DNA from 2 places in the Paraburkholderia sp. SECH4 genome. Region 1 is predicted to be linked to the other one. Evidence: riboswitches for the same ligand, from Rfam matches in the RefSeq annotation. Region 1 holds a riboswitch; the other holds the start of a gene.
What was found. Region 1 has a riboswitch for thiamine pyrophosphate ahead of thiC (phosphomethylpyrimidine synthase ThiC). Riboswitches for the same ligand answer to the same signal wherever they lie in the genome.

Region 1 (7,311 bases):
CTTCATGACGTGCTCCTGGTTACACCGGACGCCGCCATCCGGGGCGTAGTGGCTTGAGCTTACGCCGCGGCAGCGCCAACAGGATTGCAAAACCGTAACGGCTTATTTCACGTCATTGCAAAGCATTTTGCGAAGCACCCGGCATGGCGCTGGTTGCGTACGCTGCGTGCCCGCACGCTCGTCGGTGCGGGCAAGTTCGTTGTTGGCAGTTGATACATTTGATGTCCTGCGCGGGCTTCCCATGAAAGCGTCGCCAGTGCGTGCTTGCGCTTACTTGCCGACCTGATTACCTATGATGCCGCCTGCTGCCGCACCGCCAATCGTCGACAGTGCATTGCCGCCGATCAGCCCGCCTGCGGCGCCGCCTACACCCGCGCCGATCACCGTATCGCGTTGCCGCGTGGTCATGTTGTCACACGCGGAAAGACTTGCGACAACCGCGACGATCGCAGCGAACGTACCGAGTTGACGAATCGATTTCATGATGCTGACTCCATTCATTGTGTTTGGAAAATGCTTCGTGGAAGTGGACAAATCACCCCCGTCCTTACATTTGATCTTATCGCCGCAGCCCGTATCCGGATGTGTGAGGTTGTCAGCAAGGTGTCGGTTTCGTAATCAAATGTTTCCCTTCTATCAGCATGCGGCGTGCCTGCCCGCGCAAAAATGCAAAAGCCCGCCAGTGGCGGGCTTCGGTGCTGCAATACCGTGACGCAGAAGGTTCGAATGGCGGGCGCGCGCTAATGCGCCCGCGATCCGTACCTTACTGCCGCTGATAGATCTCAGCGCCTTTCTTCATGAACTCGATCGACTTCACTTCCATGCCTTTTTTCAGCGCGTCGTCGTCGGAGAGACCTTGTTGCGCGGCGAATTCGCGCACGTCCTGCGTGATCTTCATCGAGCAGAAGTGCGGGCCGCACATCGAACAGAAGTGCGCGACCTTGGCCGAATCCTTCGGCAGCGTTTCGTCGTGGAATTCGCGTGCCTTGTCCGGGTCGAGACCGAGATTGAACTGGTCTTCCCAACGGAATTCGAAACGCGCCTTCGACAATGCGTTGTCACGCACCTGAGCGCCCGGATGGCCCTTCGCCAGATCGGCGGCGTGCGCGGCGAGCTTGTACGTGATGATGCCGGTCTTGACGTCGTCCTTGTTCGGCAGCCCAAGGTGTTCCTTCGGCGTGACGTAGCAGAGCATCGCCGTGCCGAACCAGCCGATCATCGCAGCGCCAATGCCCGAGGTGATGTGGTCGTAGCCCGGAGCGATATCAGTGGTCAACGGTCCCAGCGTGTAGAACGGTGCTTCGTCACACCATTCCAGTTGCAGGTCCATGTTTTCCTTGATCAACTGCATCGGCACGTGGCCGGGGCCTTCGATCATCGTCTGCACGTCGTGCTTCCACGCGATCTGTGTGAGTTCGCCGAGCGTCTTCAACTCGCCGAGTTGCGCTTCGTCGTTGGCATCGTAGATCGAGCCGGGACGCAGGCCGTCGCCGAGCGAGAAGGCTACGTCATACGCCTTCATGATTTCGCAGATGTCTTCGAAGTGCTCGTACAGGAAGCTTTCCTTGTGGTGAGCGAGGCACCACTTCGCCATGATCGAGCCGCCGCGCGAGACGATACCGGTCATGCGTTTCGCCGTCAGCGGCACGTATTGCAGACGCACACCCGCGTGAATCGTGAAGTAGTCGACGCCTTGTTCGGCCTGTTCGATCAGCGTGTCGCGGAAGATTTCCCACGTCAGGTCTTCAGCCTTGCCGTTGACCTTCTCCAAAGCCTGATAGATCGGCACCGTGCCGATCGGCACCGGCGAATTGCGGATGATCCACTCGCGCGTTTCGTGAATGTGCTTGCCGGTCGAGAGATCCATCACCGTGTCGCCGCCCCAGCGGATCGCCCAGGTCATCTTGTCGACTTCTTCGCCGATGGAGGAGGTCACCGCCGAGTTGCCGATGTTCGCATTCACCTTCACGAGGAAGTTACGGCCGATGATCATCGGCTCGCTTTCCGGGTGGTTGATGTTGTTCGGGATGATCGCGCGGCCGCGGGCGACTTCTTCGCGCACGAATTCCGCGGTGATTTCTTTCAGTCCGTCGGGACCGAAGGCGCTCGCGCCGAACGCCTGGCCCGGATGCTGGCGGCCCATCATCGCGGCGAGCTTTTCGCCGTTCGGACCGCTCGTCTTCAGGGTCTCCAGATACGCGGCGCGTTGCTGGTTCTCGCGAATCGCGATGTATTCCATCTCCGGCGTGATGATGCCGCGACGCGCGTAGTGCATCTGCGAGACGTTCTTGCCGGCGATGGCGCGGCGCGGCGTGCGGTGCAGGCCTTGGAAACGCAGATCGGCGGTCGCGGTATCGGCGGCGCGTTCGCGGCTGAAGTCGCTCGACAGGCCCGTCAGCGCTTCGGTGTCGCCGCGCTCTTCGATCCAGGCTTGACGCAGCGCGGGCAGACCGGCGCGGATGTCGATTTTGGCTTCCGGATCGGAATAGGGGCCCGACGTATCGTAGACGAAGACCGGCGGATTTTTCTCGCCGCCGAAGCTATCCGGCGTATCCGCCTGGGAAATTTCGCGCATCGGCACGCGGATATCGGGGCGCGAGCCGGTCACGTAAACCTTGCGGGAATTCGGCAGCGGCGCGACAGCGGCGGCATCGACGTGGGCGTCGGCGGAAAGGAACTTCGGATTGGCGTTCATGCGTATCTCCTCTGCAAAGCAATGTAGGGCCGCTAAGCAGGAGACGAGACGGAAGTTGTCGGAATTCGCGAGGGATGAAACGGTAGACCAGGTGCGAAATCCGTACGCTTCCCTGCGCTGGCATTATCCAGATCAGGTTCAAAGGGTATTTCTCACCCACGCAACACGGACCTCCAACCTCCGCGCTACGCAGGACCCCCGCGTTAGCAGCGCACACGATACACCGCCCGGGCGTTGCTTGGCAACCCGTCTTGAAAAAGTCAGATGTCGGAGATAACGCCGGTCAGCCACGCACTATTCTTATTGTGATAGGGCTGCCGGGGATGATGCGGCGCAGCAGTTCTGCGTCGCGAATGCGCTTCGCTTACAGCGTGAAATCGTCGGCAGCTTCGGGCTGGAACAGGATTTTTTCGAGCTTCAACACTTTCTCCGTGCCGCTCGGCGGCGTGAAGCGGATGCGTTCGCCGCGTTTGGCGCCGAGCAGCGCAAGGCCAACCGGCGAAAACACGTTCAGGCGGCCGTGTGCGAAATCCGCGTTGGGCGGATAGACAACCGTCCAGGTCATCTGCTCGCCGCTGGCTTCGTCGACCAGCGTGGCTTGCGAATTCATCGTGACGACGTTCGCGGGGATGTCGCGCGATTCGACGATCACGGCGCGTTCCAGGACGTCGTCGAGCATGTCTTGCAATTTGGCGTCGGCGCCGGGCGCGGCCGCGTGCTTTTCAAGACGGGCGACGTCGAGTTCGGTGAGGTAACAGGTTTTCGTCTTTTTCATGACGGGTTCTCCAATTCGATCTGCATGTAAAGGGACAGCGTGCGGATGAGATTTGCCCGGAGCCCGACGACGCGGCCCCGGTAATGGAGGGGAATTGCGTCAGGTCGGGCGCCGGGCGGCGAGAAGCGGGAGCGTTCGGGACGGCTGGCCGGCGTGAAGCGTCGCGATGTCCGCGCGCGCGCAACCGGTTGCGCGGCGGGGGCGCAAGCGGGTGAGGGCTCGGGAGAACGGAACGCGCATCGGGATAGCCGGCAGAGTGCGAAAAGTATTGGGGGAGCGTCGGAAGAAAAGCCTGATCGACGCAATCGAAAGGTGAATGTTAGCACGGGCCGGGTGTCTCTTTAATTGCCGCCGGGAGGTGCCGTGGATACGCGCTGCGGCGTGTCGATACCGCACTTGGTCATTCAAGGCCGTCGCCGCGCTGCCGTTAATCCGCCTGTAGGGGCGGCCGTTGCCCAGTCGAGCGACCGGCGGTGGGCAGCGCGTCAATGGCGCGATGCGGTTTGAGACGGCTTAAGGAGAGTGCTGATGAAAACGGGAATGGGGCGGTTTGGGGGGCTCAGCGCGGTCGCGGCGACGGCAACGCTGGTTGCGCTGGTTGCAGCGCCAATGTCGGCGGTGGCCGCGAATGGTGGAACGATCAGCTTTTCGGGCGCGATCGTGGCGCCACAACTGGCGATTTCGGCGGCGCCGGCCGGGGCACGTGTCGATGCCAGGGGCGCGCGGCTCGAGCAGTCGGGTTCAGCGGTCATGCTGACCTTTAGCGCCGCGCCGGGCGTGGCGACGGGCGCCGATGTCGCGCTTCAGGTGAACAGCGGCGCGACGGCGCGTAATGGTAATGCGCTGGGTGATGCGCTGACTGAGCGTTTTGTCGACAGCCATGGACGCGTGTTTCGCGCGGGCAGTGATGGGCACTACCGGGTTGGCCGCGATGGCGGGGTGTTGTCGCTTGCACCGAAGAATGCGGGGCAGGATACCCGGGTGACGGTTGTCGTGAGTTACGACTGAGGCACCCTCCGCGGGGCGCTTTGGGGCGGTTCGCCCGCAAGCGTACAGACACGCCGCGCCCCGCGGGGTATAAACAGCATGGAACGGTCTCGACCGTAGGCGCACGACCCGAACAAAAATAAAAAATCAAAATCGGCTGTCATAAGCGGTCTCGTGGTTCGACAAACGTGCAGATCCTGATGGAGCACGCCATGCAAACCGCACGAACCCGCCGAGACAATCGGCATGTCACGCGCGCAATCGCGCTAGCCGTAGCGCTGACAACCCTCTCCGCCAGTGGCCTTGCAAGCGCGGCCGGCGCCGTGTGCACGTCGCATAGCCCATCGCACCGCGTAGCGCTGGTGGAGCTCTACAGCAGCGAAGGCTGCAATAGCTGCCCGCCCGCCGACAACTGGCTGGGCCAGTGGAAAAACAGCGGTGCAACCCAAAGCATCGTGCCATTGGCGCTGCACGTGGACTACTGGAATAGCCTCGGCTGGACCGACCGCTTCTCGCAACATCGCTTTACTGAGCGTCAGCAAACCCTCACTGACCTCGCTGGTGGCCACACCATCTACACGCCCGAAATCTTCGTATCGGGCCGCGAACTGCGTAGCTGGTCGCAACGCGACAGTTTCCAGAGCCGCGTCGGCCAGGTCGTCGCCGAACCGGCGCAGGCGAACGTGGCGCTTGAACTGAAACCCCAGGCGAAGGGCGCCTTCAATGTCGATGCGCAATTCACCAGCAAGGCGGCAGACACCACGGCCCCACTGAACGCCTATGTCGCGGTCTACCAGAACGCGTTGAACTCGCAGGTCAGAGCAGGGGAAAACAGCGGCGCAACGCTGCATCACGAACGCGTCGTGCGGCAATGGATCGGCCCCGTGCCGCTGGTTGCCGGTAACGCGCAGATCCGCCGCGATATCCGCATCGACGATGCCGATGCTAACGCCCCGGCTGACCACTTCGGCGTCGTCGCCTTCGTCGAAAACGCTGCGACCGGCGACGTGTTGCAAGTGGGCGAGCTCGCTGCCTGCAACTGATCGCGCGACGACCCCGCAGCGCTCCCCATTTCATCGGAGATTCTCATGGCCACGCCTCATGCTCTTAGCAAAACCGCTCCGCCCGCCACGCCGAAGAGCGGCACGATTCATCCGGTGTGGGTGCGCGTCACGCATTGGCTCAACGCACTCGCGGCCATTCTGATGATGCTGTCCGGCTGGCGCATCTATGACGCCTCGCCGATCTTCAAAGGCTTCACGTTCCCCACGGGAATCACGCTCGGCGGCTGGCTCGGCGGCGCGCTGCAATGGCACTTCGCGGCGATGTGGCTGCTGGTCTTCAACGGCTTGCTGTATCTCGTGCTGAATCTGGCCAGCGGGCGCTTCGTGCGCAAGTTCCTGCCGGTCTCGCCGCGCGCCGTGCTGCACGACTTCATCGCCGCGCTGACCGGCAAGCTCTCGCACGCCGATCTGCGCGTCTACAACGCGGTGCAGAAATTCGCTTATCTGTTTGTCGTCTGCGATCTGATCGTTCTCGTACTCTCGGGCCTCGCGATCTGGAAATCGGTGCAGTTTCCGCTGCTGCGCGAGCTGATGGGCGGCTACGACAACGCACGCATCGTCCACTTCTGCGCCATGTCACTGATGGCCGCGTTCATCGCCGTGCATCTGGTGATGGTGGCCCTCGTGCCGCGCTCGCTGCTGGCGATGCTGCGCGGACGCTAAGCGGCTGACCCACGGATATGCAAAGCCTAAGGACATCGAATCATGACCACGCCTGATACAAAACTCGATCGAAAGCTTGCCGCTATGCCTGACAACACGCTCGACCGCGAATCGATCCTGATCGACGCACGGCGCGAACTCGCGATGCCGTCGCGGCGCCTGTTCGGCAAGCGGCTTCTGACGCTCGGCGGCCTGTCGATGCTGACGGGTTGCTCGCTCACCGACAACGATTCTGTCAACGCGTTCCTGACGGCCGTGTCGCGCCTGAACGACCGCGCACAAGCCGCGCTGTTCGATCCAAAGCAACTCGCGCCAACCTACACGGAAGCGCAAATCACGCGGCCGTTTCCGTTCAATGCGTTCTACGGTATCGACGACGTCCCCGATGTCGACCCCTCCGACTACAAGCTGAAGATCAGCGGCCTCGTCACCGGTCAGCGCGTCTGGACCTTGCCCGAGTTGTACGCGCTGCCGCATGCCGAGCAGATCACGCGGCATATCTGCGTGGAAGGGTGGAGCGCGATCGGCCGCTGGGGCGGCACGCCGTTTGCCGATTTTCTGCGGCGCATCGGTGCGGACACGAGCGCGAAGTACGTCGGCTTCAAATGCGCCGACGACTACTACGAAAGCATCGACATGCCGACCGCGCTGCATCCGCAAACGCTGCTCACATTTTCGTACGACGGCGAACGCCTGCCCGCGAAATACGGCTTCCCGATGAAGCTGCGCATGCCGACCAAGCTCGGCTACAAGAATCCGAAACACATCGTCGAGATGTTCGTCACCAACACGTATCCCGGCGGCTATTGGGTCGACCAGGGCTACAACTGGTTCGGAGGCTCTTGACGCGCGCGGGTCGGCGCGTGCAATGCCGGACGCGCGACCCCGGGCGGCAGAAGCTTCGGAAGTACCCCGGCACAAGGTAGAAACCAGAAGCCGGGTCAGATTCATCCACCACAAAACGGAGTCATCCCATGAAAAAGTTCGCAATCGCAGCAATGGCCGTCGCCCTCCTGACCAGCGGCGGCGCCGCGTTCGCCCAGGCAAGTGGCGCAATGTCCAACGATGCGATGTCCAAGGACACGATGTCGAAGGATTCGATGTCCAAAGACACCATGTCGAAAGAC
Region 2 (7,311 bases), on a different contig from region 1:
AGACGTTATGCACGTTCGCCGGCCGGCCGTTGACGAAGGTCGGCGACGAGTAGTTCGCCGCGATCGCGTAGCCGGCCTGAATCACGGAGCCGGTGGCGTCGGCCGCCGAGATCAGCGTCCACGCGCAGCCGTTCAGACCGAATGCGAGGGTCGCCGAGGCGGCGAGCCACGCACAAGGCCGCCGCAACATGACCCACGCGGCCATTGGGGCCCGCGTGAAAGCGTAAGCGCGCAAGCTCGGCATAGAGGTCATGATGCGGTGCCTGATGGCGGTGAGGAAGTGCGGCGAATGACAACGGGTCTCAGCGGAAAAGCAGCGGAACGTGGCAAAAACGGCCGACGCTCAGCGCGTGACGCGCAGGCGCAGTTCGTTTTGCCCTTGCACGCTGGCCGTCACGTTCACGCGCCGATCTTCGGTGGTCACGATGAAATGCTGACGCGTCGGCGTGTTGACGTCGTGCACGACGTTGGGAAAGCAGGCAGCGATATCGGCGCCGAATTCTTCGAGCGGATCGTTGACGACACCGTCGGCTTGCCAGTGTGCGCGCCAGTGGCAATCGTAGGCGTGCGTGTTGGCGCGGCAGTCGTCCACGGCCGATACGCCCGGCAGTTGCGCGGCAGGTTGCGCGTGCAACTGCTTGAAATCGGGTGCGTCGACGATGTGTTTGAGCGCGGGGCAAACATCCGCCGGCTCATTGGGCTGGGTGGCTTGCGCAGCGTACGCGGCGCTCGTGAGCAGCAGGGCTGCGCCAAGCGCAAGCGCTGCGCGCTGGGTCAAAGGATGGAAGCGGTGATCGAATGACATGTGCGGAGAGTCCAGTAGCAGTGAGGGGCGTGGCGGGCGGCGCATGGTACAGCCCGCACGACTATCGTCGCTGCTGCAGGGGATTTTCAAAGCGCGGAACAGCTTGCCCGCTTCGCAAATGCTTTCGAACTGTTCTCGCGTGTTTCCGGATGTTGCGGCGTGCTGCCTAGCCGAGCGTCAGGCCGCCGTCGATATGGATCACCTGGCCGGTGATGTGACGCGCTTCGTCGGAGAGCAGGAAGGCGATCAGCGCGGCGATATCCGCGGGCTCGGCGACGTGACCGAGCGGTGTCGCTTCGGCGGCGCGAGTCCACACCGATGCATTATCGGCACTTGGGCCGCGATCTTTACGGGTATAGCCGGGCGCCACGCAATTGACCGTCACGCCATGCGGCGCAAGTTCGGCGGCTGCGGTTTTGGCCAGTGACTCGATCGCCGCTTTCGCCGCAGCCGTTGCGGCGAACGGCGCATCCACGCGATAGCGATGCGCGACGAACGAACTGAGCGCGACCACGCGTCCTCGCTTCGAGGTTTCCAGGGCGGGCGTCGCACGCTTGACGAGCGCGGCGAACGCGGCCGGCATGGCGGCGAAGGCGGCGCTGAACACGTCAGCGTCGAGTGCGTTGAGCGTTTGCCGTTGCGCGTGGCCGGCGTTCGCTACCAACTGATCAAGCGCGCCGAAGTTCGCGAGCGTTTGATGAATTACGTGTTCCGCGGCGCCGCGTTCGGCCAGATCGCCGAACACCGTCGCGCAGCGCGCGCCGTTCGCGCTGCAATCGGCGGCGACTTGTGTAAGACGCTGGCGCGCTTCGTCGTCGGCGCCGCGGGCGTGCAGCATCAACGCGGTGCGCGGCGCGGCGATGCGCCGGGCCAGTGCGGCGCCGATGCCGGAGCCCGCGCCGGTGATCAGGACGACCCGATCGAGTTCGGCACCGCTCATGCCGGTCGTGCTGCTCGCGTCACCGGTGCCGCTCATGTCGCTCGCGTTGTTCACGCTGTTCACGCGGCGATCGGTTCGCCCGAGCGCTCGACGTCGAGCGTTTCGCCATGGAACGCCGCCAGCGATTCGCGATGCGCGACACTGACGATCGCCGCCTGCGGCAGTCGCTCGGTGAACAGGTGATAGAGGCGTGCTTCGTTTTCCGAATCGAGCGCGCTGGTTGCTTCGTCGAGGAACAGATAGTCCGGCTTATGCAGCAGCACACGGGCGCCGGCGAGACGTTGTTGTTCGCCCGGCGAGAGAACGCGTGTCCAGTGTCCCGATTCCTGCAGGCGGTCGGCGTATTCCGACAGGTGGCAGGTGACGAGCGCTTCGCGGCATTCTTCGTCGGTGTAGGTGTCAGCAGAGGATGGATAGGTGAGCGCGGCTTTCAGTGTGCCGATCGGCATGTAGCTGACCTGCGGGATGAACATCATGCGCGCGTTGACTGGTGCGTCGATCGAGCCGTCGCCGAACGGCCACAATCCTGCGAGCGCGCGCATCAGCGTGCTCTTGCCCGAGCCGGACGGACCACGAACCAGCCAGCGCGAGCCCGGCGTGATTGCGATATCGCGGATGCGCGACAGCGGGTTGCCGTTCGGCAGCGCAAGCTGAAGGCCGTCTGTGGAGAGCTTGTCTTCGTCGACAAAATGCAGGTTGATGCCGCCATGCGCGGTGGCGGGCGACACTGATTCCTTCAAACGCGGCGCATGCACGACGCGGCTGAATTCACGCAACCGGTTCACGGTAGCGCGCCATTCGACCAGGGTGCCGTAACTGTTGATGAACCACGAAAACGAATCGCTGACGGTACCGAATGCGCTCGAAATCTGCATCAGCACGCCGAACGTGAAAGCGCCCGCGAAGTAACGGGGTGCTGCCACCACCAGCGGAAAGATGATCGCGATCTGGCCGTAGAAGCTCAGCACGAAGGTGAGCCGCTTGGTGTACTTCATCACCTGCCACCAGTTGTCGCGGATGCGGCCAAACAGCGATTGGGTGTTCTTCTTCTCGGTCTCCATACCATCGTAGAAGGCGATCTGCTCGGCGTTTTCACGCAGACGGATCAGGCCGAAACGGAAATCCGCCTCGACTTTCTGCGCCTGGTAATTGATCGACACGAGCGGATGGCCGACCTTCTGGATGATCAGCGAGCCGACCACCGCGTACAGCGCCGCGGCCCACACCATGTAGCCCGGAATCTGTATCGGCATGCCGCCGAGCGAGACGGTCAGCGCACCGGCCAGCGACCACAGGATCGTGATGAACGACACCAGCGTGACGACCGTGGACAGCAGGTCGAGCGTCAGCGAGAGCGTGGTGGTGGCGAACGATTGCAGGTCGTCGCTGATCCGCTGGTCGGGGTTGTCAGCGAGCCGGTCGCGTTCGATACGGTAGAAGGCGCTGTCGTGCAGCCACTCGTTGAGATAGCGCGTGGTCAGCCACTGGCGCCAGCGGAAGCCGAGCATCTGGCGCAGATAGCGGCCGTACACGGCCAGAATGATGAAGCCGAACGCAAGCCCCGAGAACACCATCAGCAGATGCGGGAAGTCGTGGACGTTCTTGGTCTGCAGCGCGTTGTAGAAGTCGGCGCTCCAGCGGTTCAGGCGCACGTTGATCCACACGACGAGCAGATTCATAACGATGATCGCGATGAGCAGCCCCCACGCCGTTTTTCGTTCTTCGGAAACCCAGTAAGGTTTGATCAGGCTCCATGCGGAGACTTTATCGTCCGGCGGCAGCGCGGGGCTGGAAGCGGTATTCGGTGTCATGAGCATCCTGGTGAAGTGCTGGCCCGTGCCGGGCGGGCCCCAGTCGGGCCGGCCCCACGGCGGGTTTGCGGTGCGTGCCCCGGGCGTCGTGCTCGACGAACGCACGTCCGGGTAAGCGCCCGATTCTGGCGCGAAGCCCTTAAGTGAAAATTAATTTCCGCTCAGAGGTCCCGCCTCGATGCCGCTGGCGCTCGGGCGGCGAAGCATGTCACCCGCGCGCCAGCGGCATCCGGTCCTGGCATTGTGCCAGAGCGTTGCAGTCGGCCGTATTGATGAATCGAAAGATAGTGACGGATCAACGGCGTGTGCCCGCAGAGGCCGTTGGTTTGCGGGCGCTGCGCCTTTTATGGTCTAATGACCTTCGACGAAACAGGGGTGCTTTGCCCACAGGCTGCGTGATTTTCATGCAGCGGCGGCGAGGCTGAGAGAGACCCTTTGCACCCGATCCGGGTAATACCGGCGCGGGAAGTTTCCGGAAGCAGCCAGTCTTCCATTCCCCGCCGGGCGGCGTCCGTCATTGGACGTGCTTATTGCCCGGCCGGCCTCACCCGCCGGTTTCGTCCTGGGTACGTGCGTTTCTTTGCCGTACGGAAAGGACTCGATGACCGCCTATTCTTCAGACATGTGTTTTGCTCTTCGCCACGCTTTCGTCGGTTGTGTTCGCGCGCCGTGCTGCTTTAGCGTTGCTTGCCGCTGTGACTCGGAGTGCGCGCGATGAATCGTTCTGCTCAACCCGATTTCGCCGTGCTCGGCGGTGGGCTGTGCGGGCGCCTCGTCGCGTGGCGTCTCGCCGGTGAAGGGCATCGCGTGGCGCTCTATGAGCGCGGCGATGCTGCAGGTACGCAAGCGGCGGCCTGGGTCGCCGCCGCCATGCTGGCGCCGCTGGCCGAAGCCGCCAGTGCTGAACTGCTGATCACCCGTCTCGGCGCGAGTTCGCTCGATTCCTGGCCGCGAGTGCTGGCCGAATTGCCCGAACCAGTGTTCTTCCAGCGCAATGGCACGCTCGTCGTATGGCATCACGCCGACCGCACCGAAGCGCCACTGTTCGAACGCCGGGTGCGCTCGAACGCGCCTGCTGAATTGCTCGACGGTGGCTTCGTGACGCTGGCGGGCGCTCAGGTCGGCGCCGCCGAGCCCGCATTGGCGGGCCGCTTCAACCAGGGCTGGTTGCTGCCGCGCGAAGGCCAACTGGATAACCGTCAGGTGCTGACCGCGCTCGCCGCGGGCCTCGCCCAGCGCGGTGTCGAAACGCACTGGAACACGCCGGTCGACGATCATGCGCTGCCGTCCGCACGCATTACGATCGACTGCCGTGGGTTGGGCGCGAAGTCTGTGCTGCCCACGCTGCGCGGCATTCGCGGCGAAGTTGTACGCGTGCATGCGCCCGGTATCAAGCTGACGCGGCCGGTGCGCCTGCTGCATCCGCGCTACCCGCTGTATATCGCGCCGAAGCAGGACGATCTCTACGTGATTGGCGCCACCGAAGTGGAAGGCGAGGACATGTCGCCGGTCAGCGTGCGCTCGGCGCTCGAGTTGCTGAGCGCTGCGTTTTCCGTGCATCCCGGCTTCGGCGAGGCACGCATCCTCGAACTGAATTCGCAGTGCCGCCCGACTTTGCCGGACCACCGTCCGGCGTTGCTGTGGGATGGCGCGCAGACATTGCGCGTGAACGGCCTGTACCGGCACGGCTACATGATCGTGCCCGAAGTCGCCGACGAAGCCGTGCGCTTCGCCGCGGCGCTGCTCGACGGCCGCATTGGCGACGCCGATGCTTTCGCCGACTGGCAAAGTGCCGCGCGCTGGAGCGAGCTGTTTCAACTGGACTCCACGCGGGAGCCGGCATGAGCGTTGCGCGCCTGCTGGCGAAATAGCCGCGGGATAAACAAGCGCGCGCCGCTGCCCCACTCGATTGAACCGTATTCGAACACCATGGACATTCATATCAATCAAAAGCCGTTGTCGTTGCCCGAAGGCGCGACTGTCGCCGATGCGCTTGCCGCGTTCGGCGCGCGTCCACCATTCGCGGTCGCGCTGAACGGCGATTTCGTCGCACGTACCCAGCATGCGGCGCGCGCGCTGCAGCCGGGCGACAAGCTCGATGTCGTGCAACCCGTGGCCGGCGGTTAAGCCCCGCGCCACGCCTTGCCGGAGACCAGGATTATGCAAATGACTGCCCCCCAAACCGCCGACGCGCTCACGCTCTACGGCCAGACTTTCGCGAGCCGTGTGCTGCTCGGCACCTCGCGCTATCCATCGCTGCAATCGCTGTCCGATTCGATCGACGCGGCGCAGCCCGGCATGGTGACCGTCGCGCTGCGCCGGCAGATGAACGAAGGCGGCGCCGAAGCCGGTTTCTTCGACCTGCTCAAACGCCATGGCGTCCCGCTGCTGCCCAATACCGCCGGCTGCCTGACCGTCGGCGAGGCGGTGACGACCGCGCATATGGCGCGTGAAATCTTCGAAACCGAGTGGATCAAGCTCGAACTGATCGGCGACGACTACACGCTGCAGCCCGACCCGGTCGGCCTGATCGAAGCGGCCACGCAGCTGATCAAGGACGGCTTCAAGGTGCTGCCGTATTGCACCGAAGATCTCGTGATCGGCCGCCGCCTGCTCGATGCGGGCTGCGAGGCGCTGATGCCGTGGGGCGCGCCGATCGGCACCGGCAAGGGCGTGATCAATCCGTACGGCCTGCGCGTCTTGCGCGAGCGCTTGCCCGACGTGCCGCTGATCGTCGATGCCGGCCTCGGCGTGCCGTCGCACGCGGCGCAAGTGATGGAGTGGGGCTTCGACGGCGTGCTGCTGAACACCGCCGTTTCCCAGGCGACGCACCCCGACGCAATGGCGCGCGCCTTCGCGCTGGGCGTCGAAGCGGGCCGCCAGGCTTTTCTGGCGGGGCCGATGGCCGAACGCGAAAGCGCGCACGCGAGCACGCCGGTGGTCGGCATGCCGTTCTGGCATCAAGACGGGAGCGCCGCATGACGCAAACTTTGCCTTTGACTGGCCGCGACCTCTTCTGGCCGCCCGCTGACGAACTCACCGAAGCTGCCGAGCGGATCCGCGCCCGCTTGGGCGAGTGGCCGCCGACCCATGCGCCGTGGCGCATCTGCCTGACCGCGCCGGACGAGCCGAACGGCGGAGACCTGATCATCGTCGCCGACGCGCAGCAGCATGGCGAGCAGGTGGCGCGCTGGCAGGTGCAGGGCGCAGGCGTGATCGTCGCCGCCGAGAACGCGGCGACGTTGCATCTGGGCGGCGAGAAATACAGTCTGGAAGGCCATCTGGCGGAAGACTGGATTCCCGCGCTGGCGGCGTTTCTGGATTGCGGCTTTGATCCGCACGACGCGCTGGTTTTGGCGCTGGCGTGGCGCGACGGCGACGAAACCAAAGCGGAGGACGCATTTCCGGCCGATATCGCGCACTTCCCACGCCTCGCCGGTCTGCCGGCCGCGCCGGCGCAAGCGTTCGCGCGTTGCCCCGACAGGCTCGGGCTGTACCCGGTGCTGCCGACCGCGGAGTGGGTCGAACGGGTGGTGGGTTTTGGCGTGAAAACGGTCCAGTTGCGCCGCAAATCGGCCGAACCTGCCGACGAACTGAAGCGCGAAATCGCCCGCTGTGTCGCCGCGGGCCGTGAGCACGATGCCCAGGTTTTCATCAACGATCACTGGCAAGCCGCGCTGGAAGCGGGCGCCTACGGCGTCCACCTCGGCCAGGAAGACGTGCATACGGCCGATCTGTCGGCACTTGCCACCGCT

Region 2: linked by a shared signal. The riboswitch ahead of M0D67_RS23315 (FAD-dependent oxidoreductase) and the one ahead of thiC (phosphomethylpyrimidine synthase ThiC) in region 1 are both predicted to bind thiamine pyrophosphate.

The regions. Positions count from the first base shown of each region.
Region 1 is NZ_JALOCP010000015.1:113,471-120,781, forward strand. It holds gene M0D67_RS21045 (hypothetical protein) at 1-6, opposite strand, end outside; gene M0D67_RS21050 (glycine zipper 2TM domain-containing protein) at 271-483, opposite strand; gene thiC (phosphomethylpyrimidine synthase ThiC) at 764-2,695, opposite strand; TPP riboswitch at 2,787-2,905, opposite strand; gene M0D67_RS21060 (GreA/GreB family elongation factor) at 3,060-3,470, opposite strand; gene M0D67_RS21065 (hypothetical protein) at 3,999-4,478, shown strand; gene M0D67_RS21070 (DUF1223 domain-containing protein) at 4,670-5,500, shown strand; gene M0D67_RS21075 (cytochrome b/b6 domain-containing protein) at 5,546-6,184, shown strand; gene M0D67_RS21080 (molybdopterin-dependent oxidoreductase) at 6,227-7,030, shown strand; gene M0D67_RS21085 (pentapeptide MXKDX repeat protein) at 7,159-7,311, shown strand, end outside.
Region 2 is NZ_JALOCP010000018.1:80,711-88,021, reverse strand. It holds gene M0D67_RS23335 (hypothetical protein) at 1-253, opposite strand, end outside; gene M0D67_RS23330 (hypothetical protein) at 344-805, opposite strand; gene M0D67_RS23325 (SDR family NAD(P)-dependent oxidoreductase) at 972-1,745, opposite strand; gene M0D67_RS23320 (ABC transporter ATP-binding protein/permease) at 1,805-3,556, opposite strand; TPP riboswitch at 3,918-4,041, shown strand; gene M0D67_RS23315 (FAD-dependent oxidoreductase) at 4,271-5,401, shown strand; gene thiS (sulfur carrier protein ThiS) at 5,486-5,683, shown strand; gene M0D67_RS23305 (thiazole synthase) at 5,723-6,538, shown strand; gene thiE (thiamine phosphate synthase) at 6,535-7,311, shown strand, end outside.